3 regions of the Streptomyces sp. NPDC089915 genome follow, and region 3 is predicted to be linked to each of the others. Evidence: riboswitches for the same ligand, from Rfam matches in the RefSeq annotation. Region 3 holds a riboswitch; each other region holds the start of a gene.

Region 1 (2,256 bases), on a different contig from region 3:
CGTCTTCGTCGCTGCCACGGGAACCCATCCTTCACCCCCGCCGCCAACCTACGCCAACGTAATGAGGGGTTGACGGACCGTGATCTATACCACCCGGGGGATAAGGAATAAGTACAAGCGGGGCCGGGACCCCCCTCGGGTCCCGGCCCCACGCGCGGCGGCGCTCCGCCGCCGGACGGCCTCAGACGCTGACGCCCTTCGAGCGGAGGTAGGCCAGCGGGTCGATGTCGGAGCCGTAGGACGGGCCCGTGCGGATCTCGAAGTGGAGGTGCGGGCCGGTCACGTTGCCGGTGGCGCCGGAGAGCCCGATGGACTGGCCGGCGGTGACGGTCTGGCCCGTCGAGACGTTCAGCTGGGACAGGTGGCCGTACTGGGAGTACTTGCCGTCGGCGTGCCGGATGACGACCTGGTTGCCGTACGCGCCTCCCCAGCCTGCGGAAACGACGGTGCCCGCGCCGACGGCCCGGACGGTGGTGCCGGTGCTCGCGATGAAGTCGACGCCGGTGTGGTAGCCGGAGGACCACATGGCACCGGGCGTGCGGTACGCGGTGGAGACGCCGCCGGCGACGGGGGCGACGAACCCGGCGGCGCTCGCGGGGGCGGACTGGGCGGCCGGAGCGGACTGCTTCATTCCGCGGGACGGGGCGGCGGAGCCCTTCAGCGGCGTACCGCCGGCGGGGCGGGACGCGCCCTGCGCCGCGGCGGCGCCGTCGGAGGCGGCGGAGCCGGACCCGCCCTCATCGGCCGCCGGAGTACCGGTCGAGGTCTCCTCGGCGGGCGCTTCAGCCGCCTTCGGGGCCGGGGCCGCGCCCTGCCCGCCGAGGGTCAGGCGCAGGCCCGGGTGGATGAGGGAGGGGTCGTCGCCGACGGCCTCACGGTTGTCGGCGTACAGCCGCTCCCAGCCGCCGGAGAGGCCGCGCCCGGCGGCGATCGTCGAGAGGCAGTCGCCGGGGGCGACCGTGTAGACGGAGGGGGCGGCGGACGGCGCGGCGGCGGGGGCGGCCGTCCGCACGGCCGCCGGGGCCCGGTCCGGTGCGGCGGCCGGCGCCGCCGCGGCGGGAGCGGCGGCCTGGGCGCCCGTGGCGACCGTCAGCGGCAGCGCGAGGGCCGCGCCGCCGGTGCCGGCGAGGGCGAGGCCGCGGGATATGGAACGGGACTTCGGACGGCGGTGCTTACCCTTTCCGGGCATGGCGAATTCCTCTCCGGCGCCTGCGAGGTGAGCTGTCGGGTTCGGACTGGAGATGTCCGGCCGTACGGTCACGGCTTCACCCCGAGCCGTTCCGGAATGATCCGGAACGGCGGCTTTCCTGGTTCCCCCGCTCCTGCCGCGCGCGTCGTTGGTCGGGTGCGGTTCCCGGGCGGCGGCAGGATTAGGCGGTCCACCCGGATCGCTCGCGAAGGTAATCCAGCGGGACCGCGGGCAACAAGCCGTGAATTCCCTGACGGAATAGCAGGTATGAGGGATCAACGGAATGACGGTCACCCTGCGTCCATTCCGGATCCGCAACGGCCGCTCCGACAGGGGAATTCGGTTTTCGCGATCAGGCACGCACGGTCACCGTATGATCTGGCTCACGGAGTTCGGCCCGATCTCTCGTCCACCTATGGCAAGTTGGTTCCAACCAGAGCAATTCGGACACGCGGCACACGCGAAGGAGCAGACGTGACCCAGCAGATACCCCAGGACCTGCCCGCACACCCCGAGCCCACGCCCGAGATGACCGGAGTGCGCAATTTCCGTGACGTGGGCGGGCTGCCGACCACGGACGGACGATCGGTCAGGCCGGGACGACTGTTCCGAAGCGGACATCTGGCGCATGCCACCGAAACCGACGCAGAGTTCCTCGCCTCCCTCGGGCTGCACACCGTCTTCGACTTCCGCAACCGCGCCGACCGCGCCCTGGAGGGCCCGGACGTCGAACTGCCGGGCGTGCGCAACGTGAACATCCCGCTCTCGGACCCGGCCGACGGCGGGGAGTTCTGGCGGATCGTCCGCGAGGGGGGCCTCGACCGGCTCCGCGCGCTCCTGGGCGAGGGCCGGGCCGCCGCCCGCATGGCGGAGTCGTACCGGGAGATGGTCCGCCACCGCACCCCCGAGCACGGCCGCGTGGTCCGCGCGCTCGCCGAGGACAGCGTCCCGGCGCTGCTGCACTGCGCGGCGGGCAAGGACCGGGCGGGCCTGTCGATCGCCGTGACCCTGCTCGCGATCGGGGTCGACCGCGAGGCGATCACGGCGGACTACATGGCCTCGAACGC
Region 2 (2,256 bases), on a different contig from region 3:
GAGCATCTCCTTCTGGGATGTGACGCTGGGTGTGCGGTGGCGTGTGGCCTGGGACGGCCTCGCCGACTAGAGCCTAACCGGCTCCGGGCGGTCGGCCAGCCGACCGCCCGGGTCCTGGGACGAAAAAGGGGCTGAATACCCGCCTTCCAGGACATAGGACCCTGGAAAATCGGGGGCCCGGCCCCGGACATGACGACGCCCGGCGCGCGGGGGGATGCGCGCCGGGCGTCGATGCCACGGGCCGTACCGGGGTACTGCTCGGTGTTACCGCTCAGGTGTTACGCGGGAATTCAGCTGAGCTTCAGCTTCTGACCCGGGAAGATCAGGTCGGCGTCCTGGACGGTGTCCTTGTTCAGGTCGAACAGCTTCTGCCAGCCGCCCTTGACGCCGTTGGCGTCGGCGATGGTGCCGAGGGTGTCACCCTCCTTGACCGTGTACGAGCCGTTGCCGGTGGCCGGGGTCTCGGTCTTCGGCGCCGACGGCTTCGACGGGGCCGGCTTGGACGGGGTCCAGTTGCCGGAGCCCGAGCCGGTGCTCTTGGTCTCGGTGTCGGCCTTCGGGGTGGAGGGCTTCGCCGGGGCGGGCTTGGCCGGGGCCGGCTTGGTCTCCGGCTTCGGCTTGGCCGGGGTGGTGGTCGAGCCGCCGCCGTTGTAGGCGGAGTTCGACAGGCCGACGCCGCAGGACGGCCAGGCGCCCTTGCCCTGGCCCTTGAGGACCTTCTCGGCGATGGCTATCTGCTGCGACTTGCTGGCCTGGTTGGCCTGCGAGGCGTACGCCTTGCCGCCGTACGCGGCCCACGTGGAGGCGGAGAACTGGAGGCCGCCGTAGTAACCGTTGCCGGTGTTGATGGACCAGTTGCCGCCGGACTCGCACGCGGCGACCTTGTCCCACTCCGAGACGGTGGCGGCGCTGGCGGAGCCGGCGGCCATCAGCGGAGCGGCGACGGCCACACCGGCGACACCGGCGAGCGTGACGATGCGGACGGCCTTGGAGCCGCGGCGGTGCTTGCCCTTGCCGGAAAGCAGCATGGAGTTCTCCTCACCGACGCCTTCGAGGTGAGCTGTCGGGTTCGGGCGGATGAGTTGCCCGGCCGCGCTGCTGCGCGTCTTCACCCCTAGCCGGTACGCGGACCGTCTCTCAACGGCCTTTCCCGGCAACTACCTTGGTTCCCCCGCTCCTGCCAACGGCGCTTGCGCGACGACTGTTCCCTCCGGCCGCCGGCAGGATTCGGCGATGCGGTCGAAGGAGCCCGCGGTGGCGGGCGACTCAGAAGGTAGGCAGGTCTCTCCCCGATGTTCAACGTGTGATTTTGGGGAGAAACCGGCCTACTTGCGTTGCTCGGGACTACGTTTGCGCAGGTCGGAGCGGGGTTTGCGGAAGTTCCGGAATGAGACACGCCAGTTGTCCGGAAGAGATGCATGTCTCACTTGCCGATAACGGACATTCAGCCCGTAACGACTGCCCGAACTACCCCTATTTCTTGGTTAGATCCAGGTTCTGGCCGGGCTTGATGAGGTCCGCGTCCGTGCCGATGACCTGCTCGTTGGCCTTGTAGAGGGCGCTCCATCCGCCCTTGAGGCCGTTGGCGTCCGCGATGGCCGCCAGGTTGTCGCCCGGCTTCACGGTGTACGTGGGCTCCGCGGCGGCGGCTGACGCCGTGCCAGGGGCCGCCGGCACCTCGATGGCGGCCGGGCCGCGGTGCTTGCCGTTGCCCTCGGAGGCCCCTGTGGCGGGAGTGGTCGAGGGGGAGGGGGTGGCGCCCGGGGTGGCGGGGGCCGTGGGGTCGACCGGGGCGGTGGGGGTGCCCGGGGTGGTCGGAGTGGCCGGGTTGCCCTGGTTGTTGGAGTTGCCCGGGTTGCCCTGGTTTCCCTGGCCGTTGCCCTGGTCGCCCGGGTTCGCGGGGGTGGTGGGGGTGGCGGGGGTGGTGGGCGGGACGGTGGGGCCGGTCGTGGTGGGCGGGACGCTGTAGTCCGGCTCCGGCATGACGGGCAGTCCGCTGTTGGCGCCCAGCGGGTAGTCCGGCAGCACGCTCGGGGAGGGCGTGCCGGGCGCCGGGGTGGGGGCCCCGAAGTCCGTGGAGGGATCGCTCTTGCCGGTGGAGGGCACCGAGAAGTCGGGGCGGACCGGGGTGGCGCCGACCGGTCCGGGGGTCTTGGAGGTCCCGGTGTCCACGTCGGGCTTGGGCCCGTTCTTGGCCAGCCCCGCCGAGGCGGAGCACAGCGGCCACGCCTGGGGGCCCTGGGAGTCCAGCACCCG
Region 3 (2,256 bases):
AGGGCGCCTCGATGCTCGCCATCAGCGGCTCGGTGGACACCCCCAACACCGGTCCGGCGCTGGCGGACCTGTGGCAGGTGCTGCGCACCCTCGCCGCCGAGGGCCTCACGGACGCCGAGCGCGACGTGGCGGTGCAGAACCTGGTGGGCGTGGCCCCGCTGAAGTTCGAGACGGCCGCCTCGGTCGCCGGGACGCTGGCCGACCAGGTCGAGCAGGAGCTGCCGGACGACTACCAGGCGCGGCTGTACGCGCGGCTGGCCGAAACCGGTACGGCGGAGGCCACTTCGGCGGTCGTGAGCGCCTTCCCGGTGGACCGGCTGGTCACGATCCTCGTGGGCGACGCGGCGCAGATCGAGGAGCCCGTCCTGGCCCTCGGGATCGGCGAGGTCACGGTCGTCACCAACTGACGGGCGGCCGAGCGGCAACTGACCGGAAGTCGGCCTGAACCGGCCTGGTCCGGCCCGATGGCGAGGGGGCCCGGTGGAGCATCCACCGGGCCCCCTTTGTCCGTTTAGTGATGTGGTTGCGGTTATGCGGTGTGGCGTACGCAACAAATCCGCTCGTCTGTTTGGCGATTGACTGATGATCCGCCTAGCGTCAGGCGTGCTGTCCGTCACTTGTGCCAGCCGCAGCCGCGGCACCGGGCAGCGATCGCCGAGTCCCCGTCAGGCGCGAGCCTGGGGAGCCGGGGACCCACATCAGTCCCTGGGGTGAATCGGACCGCCTCGCAAGAGGGGGCCCGTAGGAGACCTTCCTGCTCCGAACCCGTCAGCTAACCCGGTAGGCGAGAGGGAAGGAAAGGATCACCCCCGCCATGGCGTTTGGCAGTCGTGCAGCCGGTTCCGGTAAGCACCGCGGTTCGAGCCGTCTGAGCCGCAAGACCGCCGGCTACGCCGGCATAGCCGCCCTCGCCACCACGGGCGTGGTGGGCACCCTCGCGGCCCCGGCCTTCGCCGCCGACTCCCACGGGGGCCCCTCCGTCGAGGACACCGGCGCGCTGAACGCCGTCGTCGTCGCCGACGGCCTCCAGGACGACATCGAGGTCCAGGCCGCCACCCAGCAGACCGCCGCCGAGTCCGTCGCCGCCCAGGCGCAGGCCGAGGCCGACGCGAAGACCCGCGCCGCCGAGGCGAAGCGCATGGCCGAGGCCAAGGAGAAGGCCGAGAAGGAAGCCGCGGAGAAGGCCGCCAAGGAAGAGGCCCGCAAGCGCGCCAACACCTTCGTCGCCCCGGTCGACGGCTCCTACGTCAGCACCCAGTACGGCGCGGGCGGCGGCATGTGGTCCTCCGGCAGCCACACGGGCATCGACTTCCACGCCGACGAGGGCACCTCCGTCCACGCGGTGGGCTCGGGCACGATCGTCGAGGCCGGCTGGGGCGGCGCCTACGGCAACAACGTCGTGATCCGCCACAACGACGGCACCTACACCCAGTACGGCCACCTGCTGTCGCTGAACGTCTCGGTCGGCGAGAGCGTCACCGCGGGCCAGCAGATCGGCCTGTCCGGCTCGACCGGCAACTCCAGCGGCCCGCACCTGCACTTCGAGGCCCGCACCGGCGCCACGTACGGCACGGACATCAACCCGCTGGCCTACCTGCGCCAGCACGGCGTCGGCATCTGACCCGACACCCCCTTTCCGCACGAAGGCCCCGGCTCACCGAGCCGGGGCCTTCCGCGTTCCGTTCCGAATTTCCGGGCGTTCTCGGAAATCTCCGCGCGTTGCAATAGAGTCGCAGTGGCAGCACGGTCGATGGATACGAAACCCAGCGGAGGTCCGGCCTTGCGTATTCCGGCGCACGCGGTGTGTACAGCCATTCGCGACGATATCGTCTCGGGCTTTTTCGGGCCGGGCGGCCGGCTGACCGAGGAGGTGCTCGCCCGCCGGTACGGGGTCTCGCGCGTCCCGGTGCGCGAGGCGCTGCGCACGCTGGAGTCCGAGGGGTTCGTCATCACCCGGCGCCACGCGGGGGCCTGCGTGGCCGAGCCGAGCGAGCAGGAGGCGGCCGATCTGCTGGAGCTGCGGCTGCTGCTGGAGCCCCTCGCGGCCGCGCGCGCGGCCCGGCGGCGCACCGAGGCGCACCTGAGGGTGCTGCGGGGGCTGGTGCGGCTGGGCCAGGAGCGGGCCAGGCGGGCGCAGGGGGAGGATCTGCGGGCGCTGGGGAGCTGGTTCCACGAGACCCTGGCGCAGGCGTCCGGCAGCCCGGGGCTGATCGCCCTGCTGACGCAGACCCGGCGCAAGGTCGCCTGGCTGTACGA

The links. Region 3 has a riboswitch for cyclic di-AMP ahead of AB0O29_RS26795 (M23 family metallopeptidase). Riboswitches for the same ligand answer to the same signal wherever they lie in the genome.
Region 1: it holds a riboswitch for cyclic di-AMP, as region 3 does, so the genes downstream of both, AB0O29_RS17140 (LysM peptidoglycan-binding domain-containing M23 family metallopeptidase) here and AB0O29_RS26795 (M23 family metallopeptidase) in region 3, are expected to answer to the same signal.
Region 2: it holds a riboswitch for cyclic di-AMP, as region 3 does, so the genes downstream of both, AB0O29_RS05035 (transglycosylase family protein) here and AB0O29_RS26795 (M23 family metallopeptidase) in region 3, are expected to answer to the same signal.

What each region holds. Positions count from the first base shown of each region.
Region 1 is NZ_JBFBGN010000049.1:22,826-25,081, reverse strand. It holds gene AB0O29_RS17145 (SGNH/GDSL hydrolase family protein) at 1-18, opposite strand, end outside; gene AB0O29_RS17140 (LysM peptidoglycan-binding domain-containing M23 family metallopeptidase) at 182-1,189, opposite strand; cyclic di-AMP (ydaO/yuaA leader) riboswitch at 1,194-1,347, opposite strand; gene AB0O29_RS17135 (tyrosine-protein phosphatase) at 1,664-2,256, shown strand, end outside.
Region 2 is NZ_JBFBGN010000009.1:76,800-79,055, forward strand. It holds gene eno (phosphopyruvate hydratase) at 1-6, opposite strand, end outside; gene AB0O29_RS05035 (transglycosylase family protein) at 291-1,028, opposite strand; cyclic di-AMP (ydaO/yuaA leader) riboswitch at 1,031-1,199, opposite strand; gene AB0O29_RS05040 (transglycosylase family protein) at 1,474-2,256, opposite strand, start outside.
Region 3 is NZ_JBFBGN010000114.1:9,768-12,023, forward strand. It holds gene AB0O29_RS26790 (pitrilysin family protein) at 1-407, shown strand, start outside; cyclic di-AMP (ydaO/yuaA leader) riboswitch at 643-802, shown strand; gene AB0O29_RS26795 (M23 family metallopeptidase) at 815-1,621, shown strand; gene AB0O29_RS26800 (GntR family transcriptional regulator) at 1,781-2,256, shown strand, end outside.